DNA from 3 places in the Micromonospora halotolerans genome. Region 2 is predicted to be linked to each of the others. Evidence: predicted binding sites of a transcription regulator. Region 2 holds the regulator's gene; each other region holds the start of a gene.
The links. Region 2 encodes HrcA, which represses chaperone genes, less so after heat shock. Its sites were predicted from a motif close to GGTTNGCACNCTCNNNNNGAGNGTGCNAACC; they were not measured.

Region 1 (5,922 bases), 940 kb from region 2:
GCAACCTGGGCTTCACGCTGACCCTCTACAGCGGCCAGATGTGCACCACCTCGCAGAACCTGCTGATCCCCCGGGACGGCATCGAGACCGACCAGGGGCACAAGAGCTTCGACGAGGTGGCCGCCGGCATCGCCGGCGCGGTCGCCAAGCTCACCGCCGACCCGGCCCGCGGCGTCGAGCTGACCGGCGCGATCGTCAACGACGGCGTGCTGGAGCGGCTGGAGGAGGTCACCAAGGTCGGTGAGCCGGTGCTGGAGTCGCGGACCGTGGCGCACCCGTCCTTCCCCGACGCCGTGGTGCGGACGCCCACCGTCGTGAAGCTCGACGCGGCCGACACCGCGACCTACTCCCGGGAGTGGTTCGGCCCGATCTCGTTCGCCATCGCCACCGACTCGACCGCGCACAGCCTGGAGATCCTCCGCTCGACCGTCGGCGAGAAGGGTGCCCTGACCGCCGGCGTCTACTCGACCGACGAGGCGGTGCTGGACGCGGCCGAGGCGGCGGCCATCGACGCCGGCGTGCACCTGTCCTGCAACCTGACCGGCGGGGTGTTCGTCAACCAGTCGGCGGCGTTCTCCGACTTCCACGGCTCGGGCGCGAACCCGGCGGCGAACTCGGCGCTGACCGACGGCGCGTACGTGGCGAACCGCTTCCGCATCGTCCAGAGCCGCCGCCACGTCTGAGAGGCAAGGAGGGGTCCCCTGTTAACGCCTCCGGTAGAGCAGGGGGCCCCTCTTAACACCCCGGCGTCAGGCCGGGCGGCGCATCTGGAGTTCGTGGAGCGTCGGGATCCTCGGGTGCGGGACGCGCACGCCGGTGTCCACGAAGCCCAGCTTCTCGTACGCCCGGCAGGCGCGGCCGTTGCCGACCACCACCTCCAGCATGAGCTCGGGCCGGCCGCACGCCCGGGACCAGGCGGCCACCTCGTCCACCAGCGCGCCGAGCAGCCCGCTGCCCCGCCAGAACGGCGTGACGTAGACGGCGTAGATGACGGTCAGCCCCGGCTCGTCCGGAGCGACCGTGCCGCCGGCGTGGCCGACCAGCCGGCCGCCCGGGTCGGCCACGAACTGGGCGTTGTGCTCTCCCTGCGAGACCGCGGCGATCCGGGCCGCGTACTCGGCGTGCGGCCGGGCGGCGGCCTCGGCCACGGTCTCCAGGAACGCCAGCGGGGAGTCGGCCAGCATCTCCAGCCGGAGCGCCCGCATCCGGGCGGCGTCGGCCGGGCGGACCCGGCGGACGGTGGTGGTCGTGGTGGGCGCGCTGGTCATGTCGCATGCATACCGGAAGGGCTGTCACCCGCGCCCGGCCGGGGCCCGGACCGCGCCCGGAATATGCCCGATTTGTGGTCGTGCGCGGTCGTCACGCCTCGTGTAGCGTGCGATTTCGGTCACCCGATTCAGCGGCCGTCGCCGATCGCCGAACCGGTGGCTCGCCGGTGCCGGTCCGCCGGTTTCCGGGGTCGTGGAACGCCGCGCAGAGTGAGGAAGTGCACCGTGGCACAGGGCACCGTGAAGTGGTTCAACTCCGAAAAGGGCTACGGCTTCATCGCCGTCGACGGCGGGCAGGACGTCTTCGTCCACTTCTCCGCGATCGAGATGGACGGCTACAAGGCGTTGGACGACGGCCAGCGGGTCGAGTTCGAGATCGCCCAGGGCCAGAAGGGGCCGCAGGCCGAGCGGGTCCGCGTCATCGCCTGATCCTCCGTGGCCGCCGCCCGATCGGCGGCCGCGTCACCCCGACGAGGGGGCTGCGGCGCAGGCCCGCGCCGTGGAAGATCATGAGCCGTTCCAGCCGCCGCTGCTGAGGAGGGTTCATGTCCGACCTGCCCCCGTCGGGTTCCGCCGAGCCAGGGTCGCCCACCCCGACCGATCCGGGCCGGCCCGCCGTCCCGGCCGACCCCGCCGTGCCGACGCAACCCGTCCGGCCCGCTGCGCCCGACGGGACCGCCGTGCCGGCCCCCGGTGCGGCCGGCAACCCCGCGGCGCCCGCCGTCCCCGGCCAGCCGGGGCCTGCGGCGTGGGGCGGGTTCGCCGCCCCCGGTCAGCCCGGATCCGGCGGGCCGCAGCCCTGGGACCCGCACCCGGCCGGGCCGCCGCAGGGCTGGGCCTGGCCGGCCGGTGGCGCGCCGATGCCCGGCGCGGCCTACCCCGGCTACCCGCTGCCCGGCCAACCCTATGGCTGGCACCCGGGTCTCGACCCGCAGGATCCGCTGGTCACCCCGCCGCACGCGGGCGTCGGCGGCTGGTTCAGCCGGTGCGGTGGTGCGCTGCGGCGCGGCTGGCGGCAGCTCCTGCCGATCATGTTGCTCACCCAGACCGTCCCGGCGACGGTGATCGCGGTCATCTCGCTCGCCCTCGCCCCGACCGAGCAGCCGGTCACCGGCGCGGACGGCACCCCGGTGCTGCCCAGCGGCTACTTCGAGCACGTGTTCGCCTTCTACGGCGCGGTGCTCCTGGCCGCCCTGATCTTCGGCCCGCTGCAGAGCGCCGGCTGGGCCGCCGGCACCTGGGTGGTCGCCCGCCAGGCGGCCGGGGAGCCGGTCGGGGTCGGCGCGGCGCTCCGCTACGGGCTGCGGCGCGCCCTCGGCCTCTGGGGCTGGACCATCGTGACCTCGCTGCTGATCACGGTCGGCACCTGCTTCTGCCTGCTGCCCGGCCTCTACGCGGCGTTCGCGTTCGCCCTGTTCGGGCCGATCTACCTGTTCGAGCGCCAGGAGCCCATCGGCCGGGCCTGGCGGATGTTCCATCAGCGGTTCGGCATGGTGCTGGGCCGGGTGGCGCTGGTCATCTGCGCGCTGATCGCCGCCACGGTGCTGGACGGGGTGCTCGGGCTGGTCAACCAGCTCGCCTTCGGGGTGGACCCGCTGGCCGCCCCGGGCACCGCCGTGGGCGCCGTGGCGCTGGCCGTGCTCGGCGCGGTGCTGGCGACACCGGCCTACCTGGCGCAGCTCGTCGGGCTGGTCGCCACGTACGCCGAACAGCGGGCCCACGAAGGCCCGGTGAACGCCGCCCGGCTGGCCGCGGAACTCGGCTGAGCGGGGGCAGCGTGCTTGCACTCGGCTAGGGAGAGTGCTAAACAGGTCATTGGCACTCGCGTACGGTGAGTGCCAATGGTCGGGGCGGTAGGGCCACGGCCGTGCCGGTGTCGAAATGGCGCCGGAGCGGCACGGGCCGGTCGTCGCGGGCTGTCCGGCCCGACCGAGGAGACGTCGTCGTCGCCAGGTGGCGACGTCCCAAGGTGCGTACACCAGACGGCCCATCCGGGGAACCCTCGGGTGGCCCGTGAGTGTCCAGGAGGACAACGCCGTATGGCCAAGATGATCGCGTTCGACGAAGAGGCGCGCCGCGGCCTCGAGCGGGGCATGAACCAGCTCGCCGACGCCGTGAAGGTGACGCTCGGCCCCAAGGGCCGCAACGTCGTGCTCGAGAAGAAGTGGGGTGCCCCCACCATCACCAACGATGGTGTGAGCATCGCCAAGGAGATCGAGCTCGAGGACCCCTACGAGAAGATCGGCGCCGAGCTGGTCAAGGAGGTCGCGAAGAAGACCGACGACGTGGCCGGTGACGGCACGACGACGGCGACCGTCCTGGCCCAGGCCCTGGTCCGTGAGGGTCTGCGCAACGTGGCCGCCGGCGCCAACCCGATGGCCCTGAAGCGGGGCATCGAGGCCGCCGTGGCCAACGTCTCGGAGGAGCTGCTGAAGCTCGCCAAGGACGTGGAGACCAAGGAGCAGATCGCCTCCACCGCCTCCATCTCCGCCGCTGACCCCAGCGTCGGTGAGATCATCGCCGAGGCGATGGACAAGGTGGGCAAGGAAGGCGTCATCACCGTCGAGGAGAGCAACACCTTCGGCCTCGAGCTCGAGCTCACCGAGGGCATGCGCTTCGACAAGGGCTACATCTCCGCCTACTTCATGACCGACCCGGAGCGTATGGAGGCCGTCTTCGACGACCCGTACCTCCTGATCGTCAACAGCAAGATCTCGTCGGTGAAGGACCTGCTCCCGATCCTGGAGAAGGTCATGCAGTCGGGCAAGCCGCTGCTGATCATCTCCGAGGACATCGAGGGCGAGGCCCTGGCGACCCTGGTGGTCAACAAGGTCCGCGGCACCTTCAAGTCGGTCGCCGTCAAGGCGCCGGGCTTCGGTGACCGCCGCAAGGCCATGCTGGCCGACATCGCCATCCTCACCGGTGGTCAGGTCATCAGCGAGGAGGTCGGCCTCAAGCTCGACGCCGTCAGCCTCGACATGCTGGGCCGCGCCCGCAAGGTCGTGGTGACCAAGGACGAGACCACCATCGTCGACGGTGCCGGCGACGCCGACCAGATCCAGGGCCGGGTCAACCAGATCCGGGCCGAGATCGAGAAGAGCGACTCCGACTACGACCGCGAGAAGCTGCAGGAGCGCCTGGCCAAGCTGGCCGGCGGTGTTGCGGTGATCAAGGTCGGCGCGGCCACCGAGGTCGAGCTGAAGGAGCGCAAGCACCGCATCGAGGACGCCGTCCGCAACGCGAAGGCCGCCGTCGAGGAGGGCATCGTCCCGGGTGGTGGCGTCGCGCTGGTGCAGGCCGGCAAGACCGCCTTCGACAAGCTGGACCTGGCCGGCGACGAGGCGACCGGCGCGCAGATCGTCAAGATCGCGCTGGACGCCCCGCTGCGGCAGATCGCCGTCAACGCCGGCCTCGAGGGTGGCGTCGTCGTCGAGCGGGTCCGCAACCTCGACCCGGGTCACGGCCTCAACGCCGCGACCGGCGAGTACGTGGACCTGCTGGCCGCGGGCATCATCGACCCGGCCAAGGTGACGCGTTCCGCGCTGCAGAACGCCGCCTCGATCGCCGCGCTGTTCCTCACCACCGAGGCCGTCGTGGCGGACAAGCCGGAGAAGACCCCGGCCGCCCCGGCTGGCCCGGGTGGCGGGGAGATGGACTTCTGAGTCCAGCTTCACCCAGCACGCCGAAAGGGGCGGGCCGCGTCAGCGGTCCGCCCCTTTGCGTCTGTCTCAGGTCGGCAGTGGTCGTTGGTTGCGTCGCTTGTGCGCCCGGTCGTAGGGCGGTGTGAGCCGGATCGGTTCGTCCACCGGTTGCAGTGGTTCCTCGGCGGAGGGTCCGTCCGCCCCGGTCATCTCCGCGAGTTGCTCGGCGTCGCCGAAGTCGAGCCGGTCGAACGGCAGCTGGCCGGGAAGCTCGCCGACCGGTCGCCAGCTCGCCGGCTGGTCGTCGGTCCGTTCGTCGTCCGTGGTCATGCCCGCCTCCTCTAATCCCCGACCGTAGGGGCCGGTCGATGGCCGAGGAGGCCGAACGGCGTTATTGCCGTCTATGTAACTTTAGTTACTTCTGTCCGTTCAATGCCTTCCGGTACAGGAAGAACACCCGCTCGATCCGCGCGCCCGCCGCCCCCGAGTAGAACGGCACCGGGCCCACCCAGCCGATCTGCGCCGCCTCGACCCCGGCCGCCGCCTGGTCGCGCAGGCAGCGGCGCAGCAGCACCCCGCCGATCCCCGAACCCTCGGCCGCCGGGGCGGTCCCCATCGGCCCGAACCAGCTCGGCCGCGACGACCCGTACGCGGCGAAGCCGAGGATCTCACCGTCGCGCTCGGCCAGGTGCGCGCCCGCGTCCGGCCGTCCGACCGAGCCGGCCAGCTCGCCGTCCCAGGCGCCGCCGAAGGTCGCGCGGGCGAACCCGGCCAGCGCCGGCAGGTCGGCCGGCTCGGCCCGGCGTACCGTCACGCCGCGCCCGGCCAGCCGTTGCTCGGCGGCCTCGGTGGAGCGCAGCGCCGCCGAGCCCTCGCCCAGGTCGGCCGTCATGTTCCAGGCCGTCCGGTCCTGCCGGTAGCCGAGCCGCAGCGCGGCGCACACCGCCGGCGTGTAGCGCACGTCGATGCCGGGCCAGGCGTACTGCGGCGGGTTCCCGGCCAGCAGCAGCTCG
Region 2 (5,922 bases):
CCTGGCCGCGGAGGCGGCCCTCGCGGCGGCCGGCTTCTCCTGGTACGAGGTCTCCAACTGGGCCCGCTCCGAGGCGGCCCGGTGCCGGCACAACCTGCTCTACTGGACCGGCGCCGACTGGTGGGGCCTCGGCCCGGGGGCGCACAGCCACGTCGGCGGGGTGCGCTGGTGGAACGTCAAGCACCCGACGGCGTACGCCCAGCGGCTGGCCGCCGGGGAGTCGCCCGGCCTGGCCCGGGAGGTGCTCACGCCGGACGAGGCGCACATGGAGGACGTGATGCTGCGGCTGCGGCTCGCCGACGGGCTGCCCCTGTCCGGGCTCGACGAGGCGGGCCGGGCGGGCGCCGAGCGGGCCCGGGCCGGCGGCCTGCTGGACGCCGGCGCGTACGCCGCCGGGCAGGCGGTGCTCACCCTGCGCGGCCGGCTGCTGGCCGACGCGGTCGTCCGCGACCTGCTGCCCTGACCGGACCGGCCGGCCCCCGGAAAGGGGAACCGGCCGGAGGGCGGGTCACTTGATCAGGCTGGCCGACATCGGGTAGCGGTAGAGCTGGCCCTCGTTGGCCTTCACCCCGGCCAGGATGCCGAAGATGATGCCGATGATCATCGCGCCGAGAGCGATCACGAAACCGATCAGGATGCAGGCGAGAATCCAGCCGACCACCGCGATGATCGACCAGATGAGCTGGAAGTTCAGCGCGGCGATCGCGTGCGCGCGGACGGTCGGCGACTGGTTGCCGCGGGCGAGCAGGGCGACCAGCGGGGCCACCCAGCCGAGCACGCCGCCACCGACGAACATCCCGGCCGCCCCGCCGAAGTGCGCGACCAGGGCCCACGTCTTGTCGTCGTTGTTGGCGTAGCCGGCGGGCGGCCCGTAGGAGCCGCCGCCCGGGTAGCCGCCACCCGGCGGGGGATAGCCGCCGGGGGGTGGGTAGCCGCCCGACGGCGGCTGTCCGCCGGGAGGCGGGGCATAGCCACCGGGCGGGGGATAGCCGCCCCCCGCCGGTGCCCCGGACAGTGGTGCGGTGGGTGGTTCGCCGGCCGGCGACGAGCCGTACGGTGCCGACGGGGGGGTCGGCTCCGGCGGCGGTGCGCCGGAGTCCCCCGCTCCGGGAGGGCGAGGAGGTTCAGTCATGGACGTCACGGTAGGTCCCGGAGGCAAGGGCGCACCAGAGCGACATCGCCCGGGATGTCCGGCTGTTCGGCCCTGGCGGGTCCGGTGTGCCGCGGGCCCCACCGGAGGTACGTCGCTGATCATCGCGTCGGCGGGCCGGCCGACGTAGACTGGCACTCGCTACAGTCGAGTGCCAGACGCCCGGCGGACGCCGCGCGCCGGGGCGGACGAGGTGCGTCAGGAGGTGGGGAGATGGGTCTCGACGACCGCAAGCTCGCCGTGCTGCGCGCGATCGTCGAGGACTACGTCGCCACGCAGGAGCCGGTCGGCAGCAAGGCCCTGGTCGAGCGCCACCAGCTGGGTGTCTCCCCGGCGACCGTCCGCAACGACATGGCGGTGCTGGAGGAGGAGGGCTACATCCGGCAGCCGCACACCAGTGCCGGCCGGGTGCCCACCGACCGCGGCTACCGGCTGTTCGTCGACCGGCTCTCCCGGGTCAAGCCGCTCAGCCCGGCCGAGCGCCGGGCGATCGAGCGCTTCCTGGTCGGCGCGGTCGACCTGGACGACGTGGTGCACCGCACCGTCCGGCTGCTGGCCCAGCTCACCCGGCAGGTCGCCGTCGTGCAGTACCCGAGCCTGGCCCGCTCCAAGGTGCGCCACCTGGAGCTGGTGCCGATCTCCACCACCCGGCTGATGGTCGTCATGATCGCTGACACCGGCCGGGTCGAGCAGCGGCTGGTCGAGATGCCCGGCCCGATCCCGGCCGAGGACGTCACCCACCTGCGCCGCCTGGTCAACGAAAAGCTCGTCGGCAGCCGGCTGTCCGACACCCCGCCGCTGGTGCAGGCCCTCGTCGACGAGTCCACCCCGCAGCTGCGCCCGGCCATGGCCACGCTCTCCACCGTGCTGCTGGAGACCCTCGTCGAACGGCACGAGGAGCGCATCGCGCTGGCCGGCACGGCCAACCTGACCCGGGGCGGCCTGCTCGACTTCCAGGGCTCGCTGCGCCCGATCCTCGAGGCGCTCGAGGAGGAGGTCGTGCTGCTCAAGCTGATCGGCGAGACCGAGCCGAGCACCACCCGGGTGCTCATCGGCGACGAGAACGAGATCGACAACCTGCGCGCCGCCTCGGTGGTCAGCACCGGGTACGGCCCGGGCAGCACGATCGTCGGTGGGCTCGGCGTGCTCGGGCCGACCCGGATGGACTACCCCGGCAATATCGCCATGGTGAGGGCCGTGGCACGCTACGTGGGCGAGTTGCTGGCCCAGAACTGACCAGTCAGACCGACGGCCGGCTCCGGCCGCCGACCGGCGCAACGCGAGACGAACATGAGGACACCGAACGCAGTGGCCAGGGACTACTACGGCATTCTCGGCGTGAGCCGGGACGCCTCCGACGACGAGATCAAGCGCGCCTACCGCAAGCTGGCGCGGCAGTTCCACCCGGACGTCAATCCGGACCCGGAGGCACAGGAGAAGTTCAAGGACATCAACGCCGCGTACGAGGTCCTCTCGGACGATCGGAAACGGCAGATCGTCGACCTGGGTGGCGACCCGCTCGCCCCGGGCGGCGGGGGCGCGGGTCCGGGTGGTCCGGGCGGCGCCGGCCCGTTCGTCGGCTTCCAGGACATCATGGACGCCTTCTTCGGCGGGGCGGCGGGCGGCAGCCGCGGCCCGCGGCCGCGTACCCGGCCGGGCGCCGACGCGATCCTGCGGCTGGAGCTGGACCTGAACGAGACGGCGTTCGGCGTCGAGGCGCCGATCACCGTCGACACCGCCGTGCTCTGCACCACCTGCTCCGGCGCGGGCACCGCGGCGGGCACCCACCTGGCCACCTGCGAGGCGTGCGGCGGCCGGGGCGAGGTGCAGTCGGTGCAGCGGACCTTCCTCGGCCAGGTGGTCTCGGCCCGGCCGTGCACGGTCTGCCAGGGCTACGGCACCACCATCCCGCACCCCTGCCCGACCTGCGCGGGCGACGGCCGGGTGCGCACCCGGCGCTCGCTCACCGTCAAGATCCCGGCGGGCGTCGAGGACGGCATGCGGATCCGGCTGGCCCAGCAGGGCGAGGTCGGTCCGGGCGGCGGCACCGCCGGCGACCTCTACGTGGAGATCCACGAGCGGCCGCACGACGTCTACTCCCGCAAGGGCGACGACCTGCACTGCCGGGTCACCGTGCCGATGACCGCGGCCGCGCTCGGCACCCGGCTGACCATCAAGACCCTGGACAGCGAGGAGACGGTCGACGTCAAGTCGGGCACCCAGCCGGGCAGCACCCTGCGGCTGCGCGCCCGGGGCGTACCGCACCTGCGCGGCACCGGCCGGGGCGACCTCTACGTCCACCTGGACGTGCGGACCCCGACCAAGCTCGACGCCGACCAGGAGCGGATGCTGCGCGACTTCGCCAAGACCCGCGGCGAGGAGGTCGCCGAGCTGACCAAGCAGGGCGGCTTCTTCTCCCGGATGCGCGACGCCTTCAACGGGCACGCCTGAGGTGTCGGCGCCGCTGTTCCTGGTCGAGGCGCTGCCCACCGGTGACACGCTGACGCTGGACGGCCCCGAGGGGCACCACGCGGCCACCGTGCAGCGGCTGCGCGTCGGCGAGGAGCTGCTGCTCGCCGACGGGCGGGGCGGCACGGCCGGCGCCGTGGTCACGGCCGTCGGCAAGGGCACCCTCGACCTCCGGGTCACCTCCCGCGGGTACGAGGACGCGTCCGTCCCCCGGCTGGTCGTGGTGCAGGGCATCGCCAAGGGTGACCGGGGCGAGCTGGCCGTGCAGGCGATGACCGAGGTCGGCGTGGACGAGATCGTCCCGTGGGCGGCGTCCCGCTCGGTGACCCAGTGGCGCGGCGAGCGGGGCGTACGCGCCCGGGAGAAGTGGGCGGCCACCGCCCGGGAGGCCGCCAAGCAGGCCCGCCGCCCGTGGCTGCCGGTGGTGGCCGGCACGCCCGACGAGTCCACCACCACGGTGGCCCGGCGGATCTCCGGCGCGGCCGCCGCGTTCGTCCTGCATGAGGAGGCCGACGAGCGGCTGACCACGGGCGCCCTGCCCGACACCGGCGAGATCGTCCTGGTGGTCGGCCCCGAGGGCGGCATCGCCCCCACCGAGCTGTCGGCGTTCCGCGAAGCCGGCGCCCGTGCCGTGCGGCTCGGCCCCTCGGTGCTGCGCACGTCGACGGCCGGCGTGGCCGCGCTCAGCGTGCTGTCCACCCGCCTCGGTCGCTGGTAGCCCGGCCGGTCCTCCGCGCTCGCGGGTGACCCCGGGCACCTCTCGCATCCGCCTTTGCTCTGCAGCCATCGACGCACCACCTCTCTGAGGGTGGCGCTGCGTAGGTGGCTGCAGAGCAAAGCGAGCGCGGCAGGGGGGCCCGCGCTCCCGTCGGACGCGCGCCCGGCCGGCGTCAGGTGCGCAGGTAGGAGGCGCCGTTGAGGTCGACGATGGTGCCGGAGGCCCACTCGGCCTCGGGGCTGGCCAGCCAGTGCACCGCCGCGGCGATCTCCTCGGGGCGGGCCACCCGGTTGAACGGGGACTGGGCGCGAATGGCCGCGCCCCGCTCGCCGCTCAGGTGGGTGGTGGTCATGTCGGTCGCCACGAAGCCCGGCGCGACCGTCGCCACCGCGATCCCGTACGGGGCCAGGGCCAGCGCCAACGACTGACCGAGCGCGTTCAGCCCCGCCTTGCTCGCCCCGTACGCGGGCTGCTCCGGCTCGCCCCGGAAGGCGCCCCGGGACGACACGTTCACGATCCGGCCGCCCCGCTCGCGCATGTGCTGGGCGGCGCACCAGGTGACGTTCGCGGCGCCGGTCAGGTTGGTCTCCAGGACCAGCCGCCACTGCTCCTGCCACTGGTCGTACGTGTTCCCGAAGACCGGGTGGGGCAGGTCGCGGGGGCCGTAGACGCCGGCGTTGTTGACCAGGACGTCGATGCCGCCCAGGCGACGCGCCGCCTCGTCCACCATGGCCCGCACGGCCTCCGGGTCGGCCAGGTCGGCGCGGACCACCACGTGCCCGTCGCCGGGCAGCTCGGCGCGCAGCGCCTCGGCCAACTCCGCGGAGTCCCGGTGGTGGACGGCCACCCGGTCCCCGCCCTTCGCGAACGCCCGCGCCACCGCACGGCCGATGCCGCGCGAGGCCCCCGTCACCAGTACCGCCCGTCCCGCCATGCCGGCCATCCTGCCGCACCCAATCCCGTGGTTAGGAAGGGGCCCTTCCTATGCACGAGGCGTTAACAGGGGGCCCTTCCTTACACTGCCCCGATGGGAACCGACTGCCTGTTCTGCCGGATCGTCACCGGGGAGATCCCGGCCACCATCGTCCGCGAGACCGCCACCACGCTGGCGTTCCGGGACATCGACCCGAAGGCGCCCACCCACGTGCTGGTGATCTCCAAGGAGCACTATGCGGACGTGGCCACCCTGGCCCAGGGCGACCCGGGCCTGGCCGGTGAGCTGCTGGGCACCGCCGCCGTGGTGGCCGAGGAGGAGGGGCTGACCGTGGACGGCTTCCGGCTCATGTTCAACACCGGCCCGTACGGCGGTCAGGAGGTCTTCCACGTGCACGCGCACCTGCTGGGCGGCGCGCCGCTCGGCCCGATGCTCTGCCGCTGACGCGCTGCCTAGACTGCCTTCATGATCACGGTGCATGACCGGCTCGGCCGGATGGTGCGGCAGGCGCAGGCCCACGGGCGGATCCCGGCGGTGTCAGCCGCCCTGCACCGGGCCGACCGGCCGCTCTGGACCTGCACGGTCGGCGGGACCGGCAACGACACCGCGCTCGGGCCGGAGTCGGTCTTCCGGATCGGCTCGGTCACCAAG
Region 3 (5,922 bases), 600 kb from region 2:
CGGTGAGGACGGCCACCGGTTCGGCCACGCCGATCGCGACGGCCGCGGCCGTGACCCCGGCCAGCGCGGCCTGACCGCGCGACATGTTGCTCACGGCGACCAGTGTCGTCGGTCGGAGCGGCCGACCGCCAACCTCGTCAGCGTTCCGTAAGCAGATACGGGTCAGGGCACACCGCCGGCCGGCGGTGTGCCCTGACGTCAGGCCGTACGGCTCGGGATCAGAAGCCCGGGCCGTGCTGGTGGCCGTGCCCGTGGCCGTGGCCGTGACCGGCGTCGCCCGGCTCGGCCTTCTCCGGCTTCTCCACCACGAGGCTCTCGGTGGTGAGCAGCAGGCCGGCGATCGACGCGGCGTTGGTGACCGCGTTGCGGGTCACCTTCACCGGGTCGAGGATGCCGGACTTGACCAGGTCGACGTACTCGCCGGTGGCGGCGTCGAGGCCGTTGCCCCACTCCTTGGCGGCGACCTTCTGCACCACCACGTAGCCGTCGTGGCCGGCGTTCTGGGCGATCCAGCGCAGCGGCTCGACCAGCGCCTTGCGCACGATCGAGACGCCGACCTTCTCGTCACCGGTGAAGCCCAGGTCGTCGTCGAGCACCGGCAGGATCTGGACCAGGGCGGCGCCGCCACCCGGGACCGTGCCCTCCTCGACCGCGGCCTTGGTCGCGGCGATGGCGTCCTCGATGCGGTGCTTGCGCTCCTTCATCTCGACCTCGGTGGCCGCGCCGACCTTGATCACCGCGATGCCGCCGGAGAGCTTCGCCAGCCGCTCGGCCAGCTTCTCCCGGTCCCACTCGGAGTCCGAGGCCTCGATCTCCTTGCGGATCTGGGCGACCCGGTCGGCGACCTCGGCGGCCTGGCCGCCACCGTCGACGACGGTGGTGTTCTCCTTGTCGACCACGACGCGCCGGGCGGTGCCGAGCACCTCCAGGCCGACCTGGTCGAGCTTGTAGCCCAGCTCCGGGGCGACCAGCTCGGCGCCGGTCAGGATCGCCATGTCCTGGAGCATCGCCTTGCGGCGGTCACCGAAGCCGGGGGCCTTCACGGCGCAGACCTTGATGGTCTTGCGGATCGCGTTGACCACCAGCGTGGACAGGGCCTGGCCCTCGACGTCCTCGGCGATGATGAGCAGCGGCTTGCTGTTCTGGAGGACCTTCTCCAGCAGCGGCAGCAGCTCCTCGATCGCCGAGATCTTCTGCGTGGTGATCAGGATGTACGGGTCCTCGAGGACCGCCTCCTGCCCCTCCACGTCGGTCACGAAGTTCGGCGAGATGAAGCCCTTGTCGAACTGGAGGCCCTCGGTGACCTCCAGCTCGGTGGTGAGGGCGGAGCCCTCCTCGACGGTGATGACACCGTCGCGGCCGACCCGCTCCATCGCCTCGGCGATCAGCTCGCCGATCGTGGCGTCCTGCGCGGAGATCGTCGCGACGTGCGCGATCGACTCCTTGTCGGCCACCTCGACGGCCCGGCCGAGCAGCGCCTCGGAGACCTTGGCGGCCGCCGCGTCGACGCCCCGCTTGAGGCCGATCGGGTTGGTGCCGGCGGCCACGTTCCGCAGGCCCTCGCGAACCATGGCCTGGGCCAGCACGGTCGCGGTGGTGGTCCCGTCGCCGGCGACGTCGTTGGTCTTGGTCGCCACCTCCTTGACCAGCTGCGCGCCGAGGTTCTCGTACGGGTTGGTGAGCTCGATCTCCTTGGCGATGGTCACGCCGTCGTTGGTGATCGTGGGCGCACCGAACTTCTTGTCCAGGACGACGTTGCGCCCGCGCGGGCCGAGAGTGACCTTGACCGCGTCCGCGAGGGCGTTGACACCGTGCTCCAGCAGGTGCCGGGCGTCGTCCGAGAAACTCAGGATCTTCGCCATCTGTATCCCTTCGAAGCGACGCTGCCCCGGCCCGGCGAGCCGGACCGGGGCAACGACACTGATCGGTTGCTTACTTCTCGATGACCGCGAGGACGTCGCGGGCGGAGAGCACCAGGTACTCCTCGCCGGCGTACTTGACCTCGGTGCCGCCGTACTTCGAGTAGAGGACGGTGTCGCCGACCTTGACGTCGATCGGCACGCGGTTGCCCTTGTCGTCGATCCGGCCCGGGCCGACAGCGAGGACGGTGCCCTCCTGCGGCTTCTCCTTGGCGGTGTCGGGGATCACGATGCCCGAGGCGGTGGTGGTCTCGGCCTCGTTCGCCTGGACCACGATGCGGTCCTCGAGCGGCTTGATCGCAACCTTGGTCGCGGTAGTCACGGGCATACCCTCCTGGGGTACTTGGTGTCGTTGCCGGTCGGCACGCCGACCGGCGTCAATCTGCCACATGCCACCGGGCGGGGCCGTCGTCGCGGGTGCCGGTCCGCCTGGCGCTCAACCCCCGGACACCAGGGCCCGGGCGTTGGCACCCTCAGGGTGAGAGTGCTAATCGCAGGTTATTCCTCGGCTAGCACTCCGTCAAGGAGAGTGCCAACGAGCCGCGCCTCGTGTCGCCGGCCTCGGGCCGTACCGGGGTCGACGACGGCGCGCGCCAGGGGTCCGGGCCGGCCGCCTGCACGGAGCCGGGAGAATGCCCGGGTGGACCTGGAACAGTTCGCCGCCCTGCGTACCCCCGAGGGGTCGGCCGCGCTCGCCGCGGCGGCGCGGGTGGCCGGCGGCGACCCGCTGACGGCGGCGGCGGCGCTCCGCACCGCCGGGGTGCCGGCCGGCCTCGCGGCGGCGGCGCTGACCCAGGCCGAGCTGCGCCGGCGCGCGGTGGGCAAGTTCGGCCCGGCGGCGCACGGCATGTTCCTCACCCGGGCGGGCCTGGAGCAGGCCACCCGGGGTGTCGTGGCGCGGCGCCGGGCGGAACGCCTGCGCGCCGCGGGCGTCGCCACGCTGGCCGACCTGGGGTGCGGCCTCGGTGCGGACGCGCTCGCCGCGGCCCGCGCCGGCATCCGGGTGTACGGCGTGGAGGCCGATCCGGTGACCGCCGCGATGGCCGCCGCGAACGCCGAGGCGGCCGGGCCGGCCGACCGGTTCACCGTGGAATGTGGTGATGCCACGGCGTTCGACGTGCGCCGGGTCGACGGGGTCTTCTGCGACCCGGCCCGCCGGAAGGCCGGCACCGGCCGGCGGATCTTCGACCCGAACGCCTACTCGCCGCCCTGGGACTTCGTCACCGGGCTGGCCGAGCGGGTGCCGCGCACGGTGGTGAAGGTGGCCCCGGGGTTGGACCACGCGCTGATCCCGGCGGGCGCCGAGGCGGAGTGGGTGAGCGTCGACGGCGACCTGGTCGAGGCGGCGCTCTGGTGCGGCGCGCTGGCCGGGGTGCCCCGCCGCGCCACCGTGCTCCGGGAGAGGGAGGGACAGCTCAACGCCCAGCAGCTCACCGGCGGCGGCGACGCCGAGGCGCCGGTGGACCGGCCCCGCCGCTTCCTGTACGACCCGGACCCGGCGGTGGTGCGCGCGCACCTGGTCGCCGAGCTGGCCGGCGACCTCGACGCGACGCTGGCCGACCCGAGCATCGCCTACCTGTACGGCGACGAGGCCCGGCCGACGCCGTTCGCCCGCTGCCTGGAGGTCACCGACGTCCTGCCGTTCTCGCTGAAGCGGCTGCGCGCCCTGCTCCGGGAGCGCCGGGTCGGCCGGGTGGAGATCCTCAAGCGCGGCTCCGCGCTGGAGCCGGAGAAGCTGCGCCGGGATCTGAAGCTGGCCGGCGACGCGGCGGCCAGCTTGGTGCTGACCCGGGTGGCCGGCGCGCCGACCGTGCTGCTCTGCCGCCCGGCGCTCGGCTGAGCGGACCTCGCGGCGGGGTCAGGAGGCTTCGCGGACGCGCAGGTCGGCCAGCCACACCTCGGCCAGGTCGCTGAGCGCGATGTCGAGGACCTCGCTGAGGCAGACCACGGTGCCGAACGCGGGTGCCGGAAGCCGGCCCACCTCGATCTTGCGCAGCGTCTCCGGCGAGATGCCGGCCGCCAGGGCCACCTCGACGAGGCTGCGGCCACCTCGCGCGACCCGGAGCGCCGCCCCGAGACGTTGCCCCGCGGCGATCTGTTCCGGCGTGAGCGGTGGGCGAACCATGTCAGCAGGATATCCGTCTTCTCGGATCGGCGAAGCCGACGCGGCGGGCGCCCCGGCCGGGGTGGTATAAATATACCGCACGGGAGGAAGGGTTGATCGTGATCGAACTGAAGTCGGCCGAGGAGATCGACCGGATGGCCGCGACCGGCCAGTTCGTCGGCGAGCTGCTGGCGGAGCTGCGCGAGGTCGCCGCCGTCGGGGTCAACCTGATGGACCTCGAGCACCATGCCCGCCGCCGGATCCGGGAACGTGGCGCGGAGTCCTGCTACTGGGACTACTCGCCGTCGTTCGGCCGCGGCCCGTTCCGCAACGTCCTGTGCCTCTCGGTCAACGACGCCGTGCTGCACGGCCTGCCGCACCCCTACGTCCTGCGCGACGGTGACCTGCTGAGCATCGACATGGCGCTCGGGATCGACGGCTGGGTCGCCGACTCCGCACTGTCCGTCGTGGTCGGCACCCCCGCGCCAGACGACCTGAAGCTGATCGAGGCCACCGAGGTCGCGCTGGAGGCCGGAATCGACGCCGCGCGGGTCGGCAGTCAGCTCGGCGACGTCTCCGCCGCCATCGGCGAGGTGGCCCGCCGCTACGGGTACCAGGTGAACAACGAGTTCGGCGGGCACGGCATCGGCCGCACCATGCACGAGGCCCCACACGTGCCCAACAGCGGCCGCCCCGGCCGGGGCATGCGGCTGAGGCCCGGCCTGACGATCGCGATCGAACCGTGGCTCTGCCGGGGCACCGACAAGATCAGGTTCGACGGGGACGGGTGGACGATCCGGTCAGCCGACGGCTCGCGCGCCGCCCACTCCGAGCACACCGTCGCGATCACCGAGGCCGGCCCCCGGGTGCTGACCCGTCGGCCCGGGCACGACACGAGACCGGGCAACCGCAGCGGGCAGTCGGCCGCGTCGGCCTGACGAGCGCCCCTTCGGCGCGGCGCACGGCCGGAGCAAGCCGGTCTCTTCCCGGCCGGCGGTTTTCGGCTCGGCCACCCTGCGGGAGCCGGGTTAACTTGTCGCTCATGGCGGGACAGGGCACTCCGGCGACGGCACTGCTGACCAAGCGGAAGATCGCGCACAGCACCCACCCGTACGACGTCTCGCCGGACGCGCCGAACTACGGCGCCCTGGTCGCGGCGGCCCTCGGGGTGCCCCCGGCCCGGGTGTTCAAGTCGCTGGTCACCGAGGTCGACGGCGGGCTGACCGTTGCGGTCGTGCCGGTCACCGGCGAGCTGGACCTCAAGGCCCTCGCCGCCGCGGCCGGCGGGAAGCGGGCGGCCATGGCGGACCGGACGGTGGCCGAGCGCGCCACCGGGTACGTCCGCGGCGGGATCAGCCCGCTCGGCCAGCGCAAGCGGCTGCCCACGGTCGTCGACGCCTCGGCGCTGGAGCATCCGACGGTCTACGTCTCGGCGGGGCGCCGCGGCCTGCAACTCCAGCTCGCCCCGGCCGACCTGGTCGCGCTGACCGGGGCCGTCACGGCATCGATCGCCACCCGCTGAGCGCAAGCCCTGGGAGCGTTTCCGCACGCCACCCCGGTGGAGCCCTCTCGGCGGGTGACGGCGGGGTCTCACTTGCGTTGCTGAATTGTTACTGCCGCCAACAAACTTCTGACCTCGGCTCCCTTGCGCGCCTCCTCGGGGGAGGAATACGTTGCCGGGCACAACAAAACACCGACACAACTCCCCCAACCCCCGAAAGGACCCATGCATATGCGCAAGGGCTTCCTCACCTTCGCGGCCGTCGGTCTTCTCGCGACCGGCAGCATGGCCGCCTGCGGTGACAACGGCGGTTCCGACCAGGCCGGCGGCTCGACCGACAAGAAGCCGAAGATCGGCGTGATCCTCCCCGACAGCAAGTCCTCCGCCCGCTGGGAGGG

Region 1: groL (chaperonin GroEL) is a predicted target of HrcA. The motif match lies at 3,082-3,112, and genes of this name have one in related genera.
Region 3: groES (co-chaperone GroES) is a predicted target of HrcA. The motif match lies at 2,382-2,412, and genes of this name have one in related genera.

The regions. Positions count from the first base shown of each region.
Region 1 is NZ_CP134876.1:2,940,913-2,946,834, forward strand. Features, by position in the region: gene paaN (phenylacetic acid degradation protein PaaN) at 1-683, shown strand, start outside; gene RMN56_RS14005 (GNAT family N-acetyltransferase) at 750-1,268, opposite strand; gene RMN56_RS14010 (cold-shock protein) at 1,494-1,697, shown strand; gene RMN56_RS14015 (hypothetical protein) at 1,814-3,034, shown strand; gene groL (chaperonin GroEL) at 3,308-4,930, shown strand; gene RMN56_RS14025 (hypothetical protein) at 4,997-5,239, opposite strand; gene RMN56_RS14030 (GNAT family N-acetyltransferase) at 5,325-5,922, opposite strand, start outside.
Region 2 is NZ_CP134876.1:3,883,506-3,889,427, forward strand. Features, by position in the region: gene hemW (radical SAM family heme chaperone HemW) at 1-463, shown strand, start outside; gene RMN56_RS18495 (DUF4870 domain-containing protein) at 509-1,132, opposite strand; gene hrcA (heat-inducible transcriptional repressor HrcA) at 1,364-2,386, shown strand; gene dnaJ (molecular chaperone DnaJ) at 2,459-3,601, shown strand; gene RMN56_RS18510 (16S rRNA (uracil(1498)-N(3))-methyltransferase) at 3,603-4,337, shown strand; gene RMN56_RS18515 (SDR family NAD(P)-dependent oxidoreductase) at 4,510-5,271, opposite strand; gene RMN56_RS18520 (histidine triad nucleotide-binding protein) at 5,365-5,715, shown strand; gene RMN56_RS18525 (serine hydrolase domain-containing protein) at 5,737-5,922, shown strand, end outside.
Region 3 is NZ_CP134876.1:3,287,188-3,293,109, reverse strand. Features, by position in the region: gene RMN56_RS15750 (molybdopterin-dependent oxidoreductase) at 1-85, opposite strand, end outside; gene groL (chaperonin GroEL) at 219-1,862, opposite strand; gene groES (co-chaperone GroES) at 1,933-2,241, opposite strand; gene RMN56_RS15735 (THUMP-like domain-containing protein) at 2,560-3,759, shown strand; gene RMN56_RS15730 (helix-turn-helix domain-containing protein) at 3,778-4,044, opposite strand; gene map (type I methionyl aminopeptidase) at 4,143-4,961, shown strand; gene ybaK (Cys-tRNA(Pro) deacylase) at 5,066-5,545, shown strand; gene RMN56_RS15715 (sugar ABC transporter substrate-binding protein) at 5,756-5,922, shown strand, end outside.